DNA from 3 places in the Bradyrhizobium sp. CCBAU 25360 genome. Region 1 is predicted to be linked to each of the others. Evidence: predicted binding sites of a transcription regulator. Region 1 holds the regulator's gene; each other region holds the start of a gene.
What was found. Region 1 encodes PhoB, which activates phosphate uptake and scavenging genes when phosphate is short. Its sites were predicted from a motif close to TGTCATNNANCTGTCAT; they were not measured.

Region 1 (4,275 bases):
GGCGCGCTCGAGCCGCCCGACGCTGTCCTCGATCTCGGCTTCGGTCACGATCAGCGGCGGCAGGAAACGCACGACATTGTCGCCGGCCCCGACAGTGAGCAGCTTTTCGTGACGCAGGGCCGCGACCAGATCGCCGGAGGGCACCACGGCCTTGATGCCGATCAGGAGGCCTTCGCCGCGCACTTCGCTGACGACATCGGGATGACGGTCGATCACGGAGGCAAGCTTCTGCTTCAGCAGCAGCGACATTCTCTGCACGTGGTCGAAGAAGCCGGGCTTGAGCATGACGTCGAGCACCGCGTTGGCCGCGGAGATCGCCAGCGGATTGCCGCCGAAGGTCGAGCCGTGCGAGCCGGGCCCCATGCCGGCGGCCGCATCCGCGGTCGCCAGCACCGCGCCGATCGGGAAGCCGCCGCCAAGCGCCTTCGCCAGCGACATCACGTCCGGCGTGACGCCGGTGCGCCGATACGCGAACAGATCACCACTGCGGCCCATGCCGGTCTGCACCTCGTCGAAGGCGAGCAGCAGGCCCTTCTCGTCGCAGAGCTGGCGCAACGCCTTGAGGAAGGTCGGCGTTGCCGAACGCACGCCGCCCTCGCCCTGGATCGGCTCGATCAGGATGCCCGCGGTGTGCGGGCCGATCGCCTTCTTGACGGCCTCGATATCGCCATGCGGCACCTGGTCGAAGCCATCCATGGGCGGGCCAAAGCCTTCGAGATATTTTGCAGATCCGGTCGCGGCGAGCGTCGCCAGCGTACGGCCGTGAAAGGCGCCTTCGAAGGTGATGATGCGATAACGTTCCGGATGTCCCTTGGAGAAGTGATGATGGCGGACCAGCTTGATCACACCCTCCAGCGCTTCGGCGCCCGAATTGCAGAAGAACACGAAGTCGGCAAAGCTCTCGTTGCAGAGCCGGTTGGCGAGCTTCTCGCCATCCGGGCTCTGGAACAGGTTCGACATGTGCCAGAGCTTCGTCGCCTGCTCCTGCAGCGCCTTGATCAGATGCGGGTGGCAATGGCCGAGCGCATTCACAGCCACGCCCGAGGTGAAATCGAGATAGCGATCGCCATTGGTCGCGATCAGCCAGCAGCCTTCGCCGCGCTCGAAGCCGAGGTCGGCTCTGGCGAAAACGGGGAGCAAATGCGGCGCTGCGCTGTTAGTCATGATGTCACTTGAATGTTGCGGACGGTGTGACGCGTGCATTGCGCAACGCACCATCGACCGGCCCGGAAAACGAAACGTGCCGCCTTTTAAGGGCGGCACGCGCGACTATCTTATGCCTGGCAAGACGGGTGTCAATGCCGCCCGGAAAGCCTCGGGAAACGCTGAATCCGTAGTCTTGCGGTGCCGATTTTGCGGGTTTTCACCACGGAACATGTGGAAGCGAGTCGGCGGACTCTTGCGCGGGAGTCACGCCATATTGTAGCGTTTGGATTGTCAGATACGACATCTCGTGCAGCGGTTCTGATCCCAAGAGTCCTCTTGTACCGGCGTAAACGTTCGGGCGTCAGTCACGCGCCCGGCGAGCCTTAAGGGATTCTGACGGCACGGGTTTTTGAAGGCTTAGGCAATCGCTGCGAGGCCCCAGGATGGCGGCGCGTAGCGAGGGAAAGGGTGCAATGACGGTTTTGACCTGGTCCGACGATCGCGTCGAGCAGCTGAAAAAGCTCTGGGAGGCCGGACTTTCGGCCAGCCAGATCGCAGCTGAACTCGGCAATGTGACCCGCAATGCCGTGATCGGCAAAGTGCACAGGCTCGGTCTGTCCGGCCGTGCCAAGAGCCCTTCATCGGCAGCGCCCCGGCCGCGCAAGGCGCGTCCCGCGCAGCACATGATGCGGGTGACCCGCCCCATTGCGCGCGGCAACACCGCGCTGGCGCAGGCCTTCGAGGTCGAGGTGGAGGCCGAACCGGTCACCTACGACAACGTGGTGCCGATGAGCCAGCGGCTGTCGCTGCTCGAGCTGAACGAGGCCACCTGCCATTGGCCGGTCGGCGATCCCTCCAGCCCCGATTTCTTCTTCTGCGGCGGCAGGGCGCTGTCCGGCCTGCCCTACTGCGCCCAGCACTCGCGCGTCGCGTATCAGCCGGCGGCGGATCGCCGGCGTGCCCCGGCAAAGCCGGGTCCGCGGTGAGTGGATTTAGCTGATCGCAAAGACGGCAGCCGTCACACGACGGCGCCTCAACCAACTCGGTGTCATCCCCGCGAACGCGGGGATCCATAACCATAGGGCGCTGTTGTTGCGCGAGATGGTCACTCCGAGTCTTCGCCAAACCACTGCCTGTGGTTATGGGTCCATGCTTTCGCAGGGACGACACCGGAGAATGTGGCGGCAGCCCACCAAACCCCAACGCCTGCAAACCTTACGTCTGCTCCGCCTTCGCGAAGCGATCGTCGAGCGCGTAGCCGGCGCCGCGGACGGTGCGGATCGGGTCCTGCTCGCGGCCGAGATTGAGCAGCTTGCGCAGGCGGCCGATATGGACGTCGACGGTGCGCTCGTCGATGTAGATGTCGCGGCCCCAGACGCTGTCGAGCAGCTGCTCGCGCGAGAACACGCGGCCCGGATGCTCCAGGAAGAACTCCAGCAGGCGATATTCGGTCGGACCGAGATCGATCGGCCGGCCCGAGCGCGCCACGCGACGCTTGTCGCGGTCGAGCTCGATGTCGCCATAGGCCAGCACTGTCGCGAGTCGCTCAGGACTGGCGCGGCGAAGCAGGCCCTTCACGCGCGCCAAGAGCTCCGGCACCGAGAACGGCTTGACGATGTAGTCGTCGGCGCCGGTCGCAAGTCCCCGCACCCGCTCGCTCTCCTCGCCGCGCGCGGTGAGCATGATGATCGGCAGCTGCTTGGTGTCGGGCCGGGTCCGCAGGCGCCGGCACAGCTCGATGCCCGACAGGCCCGGCAGCATCCAGTCGAGCACGATCAGGTCCGGGATGTGCTCCTTGAGGCGGGTGTCGGCGTCGTCGCCGCGCATGACCGTCTCGACGTCATAGCCGTCGCCTTCGAGGTTGTAGCGAAGCAGCTCGGTGAGAGCTTCCTCGTCCTCAACCACCATAATGCGTGCGCCCATCGGGTCGTCGCTCCTTGAGTCTTCAGGTATTCGGGACCGTCGTGGCGAAGGTGGTCATGTCGCCCTTCGGCCGCTTGTCGGTGATCGCCTGGCCTTCGATCATGTAGAACACGGTCTCGGCGATGTTGGTGGCGTGGTCGCCGATCCGCTCGATGTTCTTGGCGCAGAACATCAGATGGATGCAGAACGAGATGTTGCGCGGATCCTCCATCATGTAGGTGAGGAGCTCGCGGAACAGCGAGGTGCAGATCGCGTCGACTTCCTCGTCGCCCTTCCACACCGCCATCGCCGCCGGCAGATCATGTGCGGCATAGGCGTCCAGCACCGACTTGACCTGCTGCTGCACGAGGTCGGTCATGTGCTCCAGGCCGCGGAACAGTTTCAGCGGATGGAAGTCGGTCTCCAGCGCGGCGACGCGCTTGCCCATGTTCTTGGCGAGGTCGCCGATGCGCTCGAGGTCGGTCGCAACGCGCATGGCGCCGACGATCTCGCGCAAATCCACCGCCATCGGCTGGCGGCGGGCGATGGTGAGCACGGCGCGTTCCTCGATGCGCTTCTGCAGCGCGTCGAGCTCGGCGTCGATGGCGACGACGCGCTGGCCGAGCGCGACGTCGCGGCGGATCAGCGCGCCGACGGAATCGACGATCATGCGCTCGGCGATGCCGCCCATCTCGGCGACCAGGCGGGTGAGCTCCTGGAGGTCGGTGTCGAAAGCTTTTGCGGTATGTTCAGTACCCATGTCGCGTCTCCTCAGCCGAACCGGCCGGTAATGTAATCCTGCGTGCGCCGGTCGCTCGGCGACGTGAAGATCTTGCTGGTGTCGTCGAACTCGATCAGCTCGCCGAGATACATGAAGGCGGTCTTGTCGGAGACGCGCGCCGCCTGCTGCATGTTGTGCGTGACGATCGCGATCGTGTAGTTCTCGGACAGCTCCTGGATCAGCTCCTCGACCTTGGCGGTCGAGATCGGATCGAGCGCCGAGCAGGGCTCGTCGAACAGAATCACCTCGGGCCGCACCGCGACGGTGCGGGCGATGCACAGGCGCTGCTGCTGGCCGCCGGAGAGCGACAGGCCGGAGGCGTTGAGCTTGTCCTTGACCTCGTTCCACAGCGCGCCGCCGCGCAGCGCCTTCTCGACGCGGTCGTCCATCTCGGACTTCGAGATCTTCTCGTAGAGGCGGATGCCGAAGGCGATGTTCTCGTAGAT
Region 2 (4,275 bases), on a different contig from region 1:
CGCCATGTTCGGCGACAAGATCACCACCGACCACATCTCGCCGGCCGGTTCGATCAAGCTCACCTCTCCGGCTGGAAAATATCTCAGCGAGCACCAGGTGCGTCCCGCCGACTTCAACCAGTACGGCACGCGTCGCGGCAACCATGAAGTGATGATGCGCGGCACCTTCGCCAACATCCGCATCAAGAACTTCATGCTCAAAGGCGCGGACGGCAACATCCCCGAGGGCGGTCTCACCAAGCACTGGCCCGACGGCGAGCAGATGTCGATCTACGACGCCGCGATGAAGTACCAGCAGGAGCAGGTGCCGCTGGTGGTGTTCGCCGGTGCCGAATACGGCAATGGCTCCTCGCGCGACTGGGCGGCCAAGGGCACCCGCCTGCTCGGTGTGCGCGCCGTGATCTGCCAGAGCTTCGAGCGCATCCATCGCTCCAACCTGGTCGGCATGGGCGTGCTGCCGCTCACCTTCGAGGAGGGCACCTCCTGGTCGTCGCTCGGCCTCAAGGGCGACGAGAAGGTCACGTTGCGTGGCCTGGTCGGCGACCTCAAGCCGCGCCAGAAGCTGACCGCGGAGATCGTCTCCGGCGACGGTTCGCTGCAGCGCGTTTCGCTGCTCTGCCGCATCGATACGCTGGACGAGCTCGACTACTACCGGAACGGCGGTATCCTGCACTACGTGCTGCGCAAGCTCGCGGCCTAAGCGCGAATTTGTGAACGGTGGCTCACCGCGACGTGAGTAGAAGGTTAAACGAAGGCGGCCTATCACAAGGCCGCCTTCGTGCGTTTGCGGCATGCTCCAGATGGGCCCGCCCGGCGGAAAACCTCCTTTCGGACGGTTGGCCTGGACGGTCGAGTGTGTCGCGCCCCGTAAGACTACGGTGACCATCCGGCGATAAGATCTCCCTTTCCACGAGCAATGGTGTGCGGCGTTCGACATGACAACAATGACGGCTTCTCATCTGGTTTCACGTTGGTCCGGTGCCCTCTGGTCGGGAGCTCTCGGCATCTGTGCGATCGTCGCCGTCATCCGTCCGGCGGAGGCCGATCCCCGCGCCGTCGTCGAATTGTTTACCTCGCAGGGCTGCTCCTCCTGCCCGCCCGCCGACCAGATCATCGGCGATCTCTCCAAAGACCCGTCAATCATCGCGCTGAGCATGCCGATCGACTATTGGGACTATCTGGGCTGGAAGGACACGCTGGCGGATTCGCGCTTCTCTGCACGGCAGCGTGCTTATTCGCGCATGCGCGGCGACCGCGAGGTCTACACGCCTCAGGTCGTAGTCAACGGCTCCACCCATGTCATCGGCAGCGATCGTGCCGGCATCGAGAGCGCGATCGGCAAGACTGACAAGGGCACGGGCGTGATGAGCGTGCCGGTGACGATGTCGCTCGCGGGCAAGCAGATCAACGTGTCGGTGGCGGCGAGCAACGAGCCGGCCGTCTCGCATGGCGAGGTCTGGATCTGCTCGATCGCCAAGTCGGTCCCGATCGCGATCACTCGCGGCGAGAATCGCGGACAGCAGGTCACCTATCACAACGTGGTGCGCAACCTGCTCAAGGTTGGCGACTGGACCGGGCGTTCAGAAAGCTGGACGGTGCCGATCGAGAACCTCACACGCGACGGCGTCGACGGCGCGGTGGTCTATGTCCAGGACGGCAGCCGCGACAAGCCCGGCACGATGCTGGGCGCGGCCTACACGTCGCTGCACTGATTTCAATTCTCTAGCGTCGTACTCACTGCCACCCTCATGGTGAGGAGCGCGCCCTTGCGCGCGTCTACCGGACGATGCTTCGCATCGCCGTGAGAACAATGCAGGCCCCGCTCACGCAGCTCGGCCTCGATCCTTCGAGACGCCGCGCGAAGGACGCGCGGCTCTCGGGATGAGGGATGAGATTGTTGGCGCTGATGAGAGAAGAATTTCGTCGTGCCAGAAACATCCCGGCACCAACAAAAAAGGACCAACTTGCGTTGGCCCTCCTTGTCGCGCGTACAGACCCGATCCTGTTCGACCCCGGGGGGCTGGGGGCTGAGGAATCCGGAACCGAAAGGACCGGGTCAACGCACGTGAGTCTTTTCGCAATGCAGGGCGGCAGTCGCTAGGCGGAAAAGCGGCGAGAGTATGATTCCTGCTAACGATCCCGTGACGGTTTGCCGCGAGGGAGTTCCACCATAGCGTGTGCGCCGATTCGTAACCGATTCGACCGGTTGAATCAGGTGCCCCTTGCGGCGCTGGCCGGTTGGCGCAATCATGCAGCTGTCATGATCCAGGTTCCGGGGACGGTCTTCGCGGATTCGGGTCATGCCGTGCGATGAGGAAGCGCTCCATGAGTCTGTCGGAGGATACCGATCCGAGCGAGCTGCGCGCGGCGGCGCGCCCCGCCGCGGCGACGACGCAACTGAGCCGGGTGACGTTCAACCGGCTCGAGCTGCACCGTATTCTCAATCTCTACGGCCGCATGGTCGCCGACGGCGAGTGGCGCGATTATGCCATCGACTTCCTGAGGGATCGCGCCGTGTTCTCGGTCTATCGCCGTGCCTCGGAAGTGCCGATCTACCGCATCGAGAAGGATCCGCGGCTGGCGCGCAAGCAGGGCATGTACAGCGTGATCTCGGCGACCGGCCTGATCCTGCGCCGCGGCCACGAGCTGGAGCGCGTGCTGCTGGTGATCGATCGGAAGCTCGCGGTGGTATAGCCGCACAAACGGTGCCGTAGGGTGGGCAAAGGCGCGCAGCGCCGTGCCCACATCTTTCTCTATCGCTGGGAGATGGTGGGCACGCTTACGCTTTGCCCATCCTACGAGGCCTACTTCCCCGGCACCGTCTTCGCGCCCTCGCCGAGGTCGCGCTGCATCATCACCGTATCGAGCCAGCGGCCGAATTTCAGCCCGACATTGGGATGCGTGCCGATCATCTTGAAGCCGCCCCTGGTGTGCACGCCGATCGAGCCGGCATTGGCGGAATCGCCGATCACCGCGATCATCTGGCGGAAGCCGCGCGCCTCGCATTCGGCGACCAGCCGTTCCAGCAGCTTTGATCCGACACCGCGGCGGTGGAAGGAGGGATCGAGATAGATCGAGTTCTCGACCGTGAAGCGGTAGGCCGGGCGCGGGCGGTAGGCGCCGGCATAGGCATAGCCGGCCACGCGGCCGTCGAGGATGGCGACGAAATAGGGATAGCCGCCGTCGACCAGTGCGCGATAACGGCGCGTCATCTCCACGAGGTCAGGCGGCTCCAGCTCGAACGTCGCGGTGCCCTCGCGGACGGCCTGCTGGTAGATGGCGGTGATGGCGGGAAGGTCGGCCTCGGTTGCAGGCCTGATTTCAGGTTCGGACATGGGGCCAGATTAGAGCCTTCCCGCTTCTGCTGAAAGGGGCAACTGTGTTGCCACACCCGTCATTGCGAGCGCAGCGAAGCAATCCAGAAATGCATCCGCGGAGGGACTCTGGATTGCTTCGTCGCAAGGGCTCGCAATGACGAGAGGAGGCCAAGGCTCAAACAAAAACCCCGGCCTTTCGGCCGGGGTTCGTGTCCGTTCGTCCTGGTCTATCGCTTAGTCGCGCTGGCCGAGGAGCTGCAGCAGCAGCGTGAACAGGTTGATGAAGTTCAGGTACAGCGACAGTGCGCCGGTGATGGCCGCACGCTCTGCGATGTCCCCGCCGGCCGAGGCGTAGCCGTAGATGTAGTCGTTCTTCAGCCGCTGGGTATCCCAGGCGGTGAGGCCTGCGAACACCAGCACGCCGACCACCGACACGATGAACTGCAGCATCGAGCTCGCCAGGAACAGGTTCACCAGGCTCGCGATGATGATGCCGATCAGGCCCATGAACAGGAACGAGCCCATGCCGGTCAGGTCACGCTTGGTGGTGTAGCCATAGAGGCTCAGCGCACCGAATGTGGCCGCGGTGATGAAGAACACCCGCACGATCGAGGTGTGCGTGAACACCAGGAAGATCGACGACAGCGAGATACCCATCAGCGCCGCGAACACCCAGAACAGGATCTGGGCGGTCGAGGGAGCGAGACGGTTGATGCCCGCCGAGATCACGAACACCATGGCGAGCGGCGCCAGCATGAACAGCCATTTCAGCGGGCTGACGAACATCGCGTAGCCGAACGGCGTCAGGAACAGCTTGCCGACGCGGACCGCGTCCGCGGTCGGGACATCAGTCACGGCAGCCATGTAGACGCCGAGCGCGGCAAGACCAGTGATGGCCAGGCCGATGCTCATGTAGTTGTAGATGCGCAGCATATAGGCGCGCAGGCCGGCATCGACC
Region 3 (4,275 bases), on a different contig from region 1:
GCCCCAGCCATAGGGCATCGGCATCTCGCGGCTGGCGAACGGCACCTGATAGCCGGGAATGGCGATCGCCTTCAGGATCGCGCGGCGGATCATCCGCTTGGTCTGCTCGTCGAGATAGGCGAAATTGTAGGCGGGCGCGTTCATTCCGCGGCTTCCTTCATGGCGTCAGGCGCCTGGGCGTCAGTGAATTCCTTGCGCAGCTTGCGGAGCAGGCCGAGCTCGGACTGGAAGTCGACATAATGCGGCAGCTTCAGATGCTCGACGAAGCCGGTGGCCTGGACGTTGTCCGAATGCGACATCACGAATTCTTCATCTTGCGCGGGGGCGAGTGCCTCCTCGCCGAGCTCGCGGGCGCGTAGCGCGCGATCGACCAGCGCCATCGACATGGTCTTGCGCTCGCTCTGGCCGAAGGCGAGGCCATAGCCGCGGGTGAAGCACGGCGCTTCGGTCGCGGAGCCCTTGAACTGGTTGACCATCTGGCACTCCGTGAGCTCGATCGAGCCGAGCGGCACGGCGAAGCCGACGTCCTCCGCCAGGAATTCCACCTCGACCTCGCCGAAGCGGATCTCGCCGGCGAAAGGATGGTTGCGGCCATAGCCGCGCTGGGTGGAATAGCCCATCGCCAACAGGAAACCTTCGTCGCCGCGCGCGAGGTTTTGCAGGCGCAGATCGCGGTCCGCCGGAAAATTCAGCGGCTCGCGGGTGAGATCGCCGACGCTGGCGCCGTCTTCGGCCTGCGGCGAGGATTCGATCAGCCCGTCGCGGCCGAGAATGTCGGTCACGCGCGGGGTCGGCGCAGTGGACGCTTCCGCCGTTGCCGGAACCTCCGGCACAAAGCCTTGCGCGAGCGCGGGATCGAGCAGGCGGTGGGTGTAGTCGAAGGTCGGCCCGAGGATCTGGCCGCCCGGAATGTCCTTGAAGGTCGAGGACACCCGCCGCTGCACCCGCATCGCGCCGGTGTCGACCGGCTCGCTGGCGCCGAAACGCGGCATCGTGGCGCGGAAGGCGCGAACCAGGAAGATCGCCTCGATCAGGTCGCCGCGCGCCTGCTTGATCGCGAGCGCCGCGAGCTCGCGATCATAGAGCGAGCCTTCGCTCATGACACGGTCGACGGCCAGCCCAAGCTGCTCCGAGATCTGGTCGAGCGTGAGCTCCGGAACGCCTCGGTCGCCGCGCCGCTTATCTGCGAGCAAGCGATGGGCGTTCTCGATGGCGCGTTCGCCGCCTTTGACTGCGACATACATGCTTCTAGCTTCCCTTGCTCACGATGCGCGTGGTGCGGGGGATCGCGGCCACGGCGTCATCGGCGACCAGCACCACATCGATGCCGCGCGGAAACAGTGCTTCGTTGACGCGCAGGCGCTCGAACAGATCGAACGGCTTGACCGACGCCTGGAGCATCGCGGCGCCGTCGATGCCGGGACCGCGCAGCTCGAAGCTGCGTCCTGCGTCGAGGCTGTCGACCTGGAGGATCAATGTGGTGGACCGATCCGGATATTCGCTGGTGCCGAGCGCGAAGCGTTCGAGCGGCGGCAGCGCACCGCCGTCACTGATCAGCGCAAAGCTCGCGATGGAGGAATCCTGCACCACCGGCGCGCCGGTGTGGAACTTCAGCCATTTCACCACGTCCGGGCTCTCCGCCATCCGCGCGTCGAGCCAGAGCGGCGTGTCGTGGTCGAACAGCGTCAGCGCGATCGCGGCGGTGCCGCGCATCATCGTTTCCGGCTTGCCAGCCATCGGCACGACGCGCTGGACCGAGCCCGGCCGCGCCATCGCGTCCATCACCGAGCGAAAGGTCGATTGCGCCGACAGCACCTTGTCGGCGAAGCCCGGGGGCAGTTCCGCAATCGTGGTCATGATCTCACCCCTCACCGCGCACCATGGTGTAGAAATCAACCTTCGTCGCGGCGGTCTCGGCCGCCGCCTGCTTCCGGCGAATCATAAGCTGCTCACGCAACGGCGCGATTACGTCCCTCTCCACCGACGCGCCAAAATCGCGCGACTGCGCCAGCGCGTCACACAGTGCGATCAGCCGCGCTTTCTCGCCGTCGCGCCCGAGCGTGTAGCCGAACCCGACCTCGCCGCTCGCCAGCCGGACCGCGGCGCGCGACACCGTGGCTTCGCCGAGATTGAAGGGCGCGCCGTCGCCGCCGACCCGGCCACGCAGCATGACGAGGCCGTTTTCGGGCGCACGCAAATCCTGATGGGCCGGGACAGCCAAGTTGCGGAGGCGGGCGGCGATCTCGCCCGCCTCCGCGTGCGCCAGCACGGCCATGGCGGCCTGACGCTGGGCTTGCTGGTTGTTGTGCTGGGTCACCTGATCCACCGAACCTCTGACAGAACTTGCCGCATCGAAGTTGTCTATGATAATAGACAACTTCATACGGGAGCGCCATGACTGTTTCGTGACAAAGCTGTGATTTCTGGAGTAGGTTGCCGCAACATGAGCATGCAGAACACCGCCTCCTCGGGCGTCGCGCTATGGCGCCTCGTTGCCGACGGCATCGAGCGCGGCATCGCCGATGGCCGCTTCGCGGCCGGCGACAAATTGCCGGGCGAGATGGAAATCGCCGAAACCTATCGGGTGAACCGCCACACCGTGCGGCGCGCGCTGGCAGCCCTTGCCGAGCGCGGCCTCGTGCGCGCCGAGCGCGGCAGCGGAACCTATGTCGAGGCACAGAAGCTCGCTTATCCCCTGCGCTCACGCACCCGCTTCTCCGAGATCGTCGGCGCCGGCGGCCGCGAGCCGCGCGGGCAGCTGATCGAGGCGACCGACGATGTCGCGACCCGTGAACTGGCGCGCGAGCTCGGCTTGAAGGCCGGCGCGCCGCTGGTGCGGATCGAGGCGATCCGCCTTGCCGATCGCACGCCGATCTGCGTCTCCACCACCTGGCTGTCGGCGGAATTATTTCCGGGTGCCGGCGCCGTGTTCGCAGCGACGCGCTCGATGACGAAGCTGCTGGAACATTACGGCGTCCGCGACTATCGCCGCGGCGCGACCCGGATCACCGCCGGCATCGTCGACGCCACCGACGCGGCGCGGCTCGATCTGGCGCTGGGACGGCCGATCCTGGTGGTCGATGCGACCGACCACGATCTCGACGGTAAGCCGCTGATGACCAAGCATTCGCGCTTCGCGGCGGAGCGGGTGGAGTTTCTGGTGGAGTCGTAGGGTGGGTTAGCCTTGGGCTGCGCGAAGCGCAGTCCGAAGGCGTAACCCACCTCTTCTGTCTCCGCGGAGATAAACAGTGGTGGGTTACGCCTTCGGCTAACCCACCCTACAGCACCTTTGATCAGGCGACAGCCCGCCGCCCGATAATCGCAAAGCGCAGCTTGCCCGAGATGAAATCGATCGCGGCGACCGCGACCAGGATCATCAGGATCAGAAACGACACCTTCTGCCATTCCAGCACGCGGATCTGCTCGGCGAGCTGGAGGCCGATGCCGCCGGCGCCGACGATGCCGATGATGGTGGCCGAGCGGGTGTTGGATTCGATGAAATAGAGCACCTGCCCGGCGATCACGGGCAGGACCTGCGGCAACAGGCCGAAGCGGATCTCGTGCAGCGGGCTGCCGCCGGAGGCGCGGATGCCCTCGACCTGCTTCTGGTCGGCGGCCTCGATCGCCTCCGAGAACAGCTTTCCGAAGGCGCCGAAATCCGACACCGCAATGGCAAGCACGCCGGCGAACGGGCCAAGCCCGACGACGTTGATCCACACCAGCGCCCAGATCAGCGTGTCGACGCCGCGGATCGAATCCAGCACGCGGCGCACGGGAAAGCGCAGGAGCTTCGACGGCACCACGTTGCGCGCGGCCAGAAGGCTGACGGGGAGTGCGAAGACGGCGGCGAGCGTGGTGCCGAGCAGTGCAATCGACAGCGTCTCGCCGAGTGCCTTCAGGTAGACCGGCAGCGACGAGCCGGGATCGGGCGGGATCATCATCAGGCTGATCCAGCCGAGCTGGCTGAGACCTGCGAAGAATCGCGACGGCGAGAAATCGAGATCGACCAGGCCGTAAATGAGGATCGCGAACGCCGCGACGATCATCGCCGGCGTGGCAAGCCGCGCCGAGGCCGGACGGTCGAACACATCGGGATAGCGCGCGCGAAGCTCTCGCGTGTCGACCGCTTGCCGCCTCGTCACGTCCGCGCCTCCTTGCCGAACAGGCGGCCGCGCAGCCAACCGGTGCTGATGTCGATGATGAACACGGTGACGATGATGGTGAGCAGGATCGCGCTGACGTCCGAATAGTAGAATTTGCGGATGGCGACGACGA

Region 2: XH81_RS12635 (DUF2794 domain-containing protein) is a predicted target of PhoB. The motif match lies at 2,246-2,262, and genes of this name have one in related genera.
Region 3: phnF (phosphonate metabolism transcriptional regulator PhnF) is a predicted target of PhoB. The motif match lies at 2,395-2,411, and genes of this name have one in related genera.

Annotation. Positions count from the first base shown of each region.
Region 1 is NZ_LBJA01000032.1:14,192-18,466, forward strand. It holds gene XH81_RS09075 (aspartate aminotransferase family protein) at 1-1,164, opposite strand, end outside; gene XH81_RS09080 (GcrA family cell cycle regulator) at 1,620-2,132, shown strand; gene phoB (phosphate regulon transcriptional regulator PhoB) at 2,362-3,069, opposite strand; gene phoU (phosphate signaling complex protein PhoU) at 3,092-3,808, opposite strand; gene pstB (phosphate ABC transporter ATP-binding protein PstB) at 3,820-4,275, opposite strand, start outside.
Region 2 is NZ_LBJA01000035.1:174,766-179,040, reverse strand. It holds gene acnA (aconitate hydratase AcnA) at 1-700, shown strand, start outside; gene XH81_RS12640 (DUF1223 domain-containing protein) at 936-1,712, shown strand; gene XH81_RS12635 (DUF2794 domain-containing protein) at 2,326-2,694, shown strand; gene XH81_RS12630 (GNAT family N-acetyltransferase) at 2,805-3,335, opposite strand; gene XH81_RS12625 (Bax inhibitor-1/YccA family protein) at 3,552-4,275, opposite strand, start outside.
Region 3 is NZ_LBJA01000038.1:228,843-233,117, forward strand. It holds gene XH81_RS17020 (alpha-D-ribose 1-methylphosphonate 5-phosphate C-P-lyase PhnJ) at 1-144, opposite strand, end outside; gene XH81_RS17025 (carbon-phosphorus lyase complex subunit PhnI) at 141-1,244, opposite strand; gene phnH (phosphonate C-P lyase system protein PhnH) at 1,249-1,857, opposite strand; gene phnG (phosphonate C-P lyase system protein PhnG) at 1,862-2,326, opposite strand; gene phnF (phosphonate metabolism transcriptional regulator PhnF) at 2,444-3,172, shown strand; gene phnE (phosphonate ABC transporter, permease protein PhnE) at 3,294-4,142, opposite strand; gene phnE (phosphonate ABC transporter, permease protein PhnE) at 4,139-4,275, opposite strand, start outside.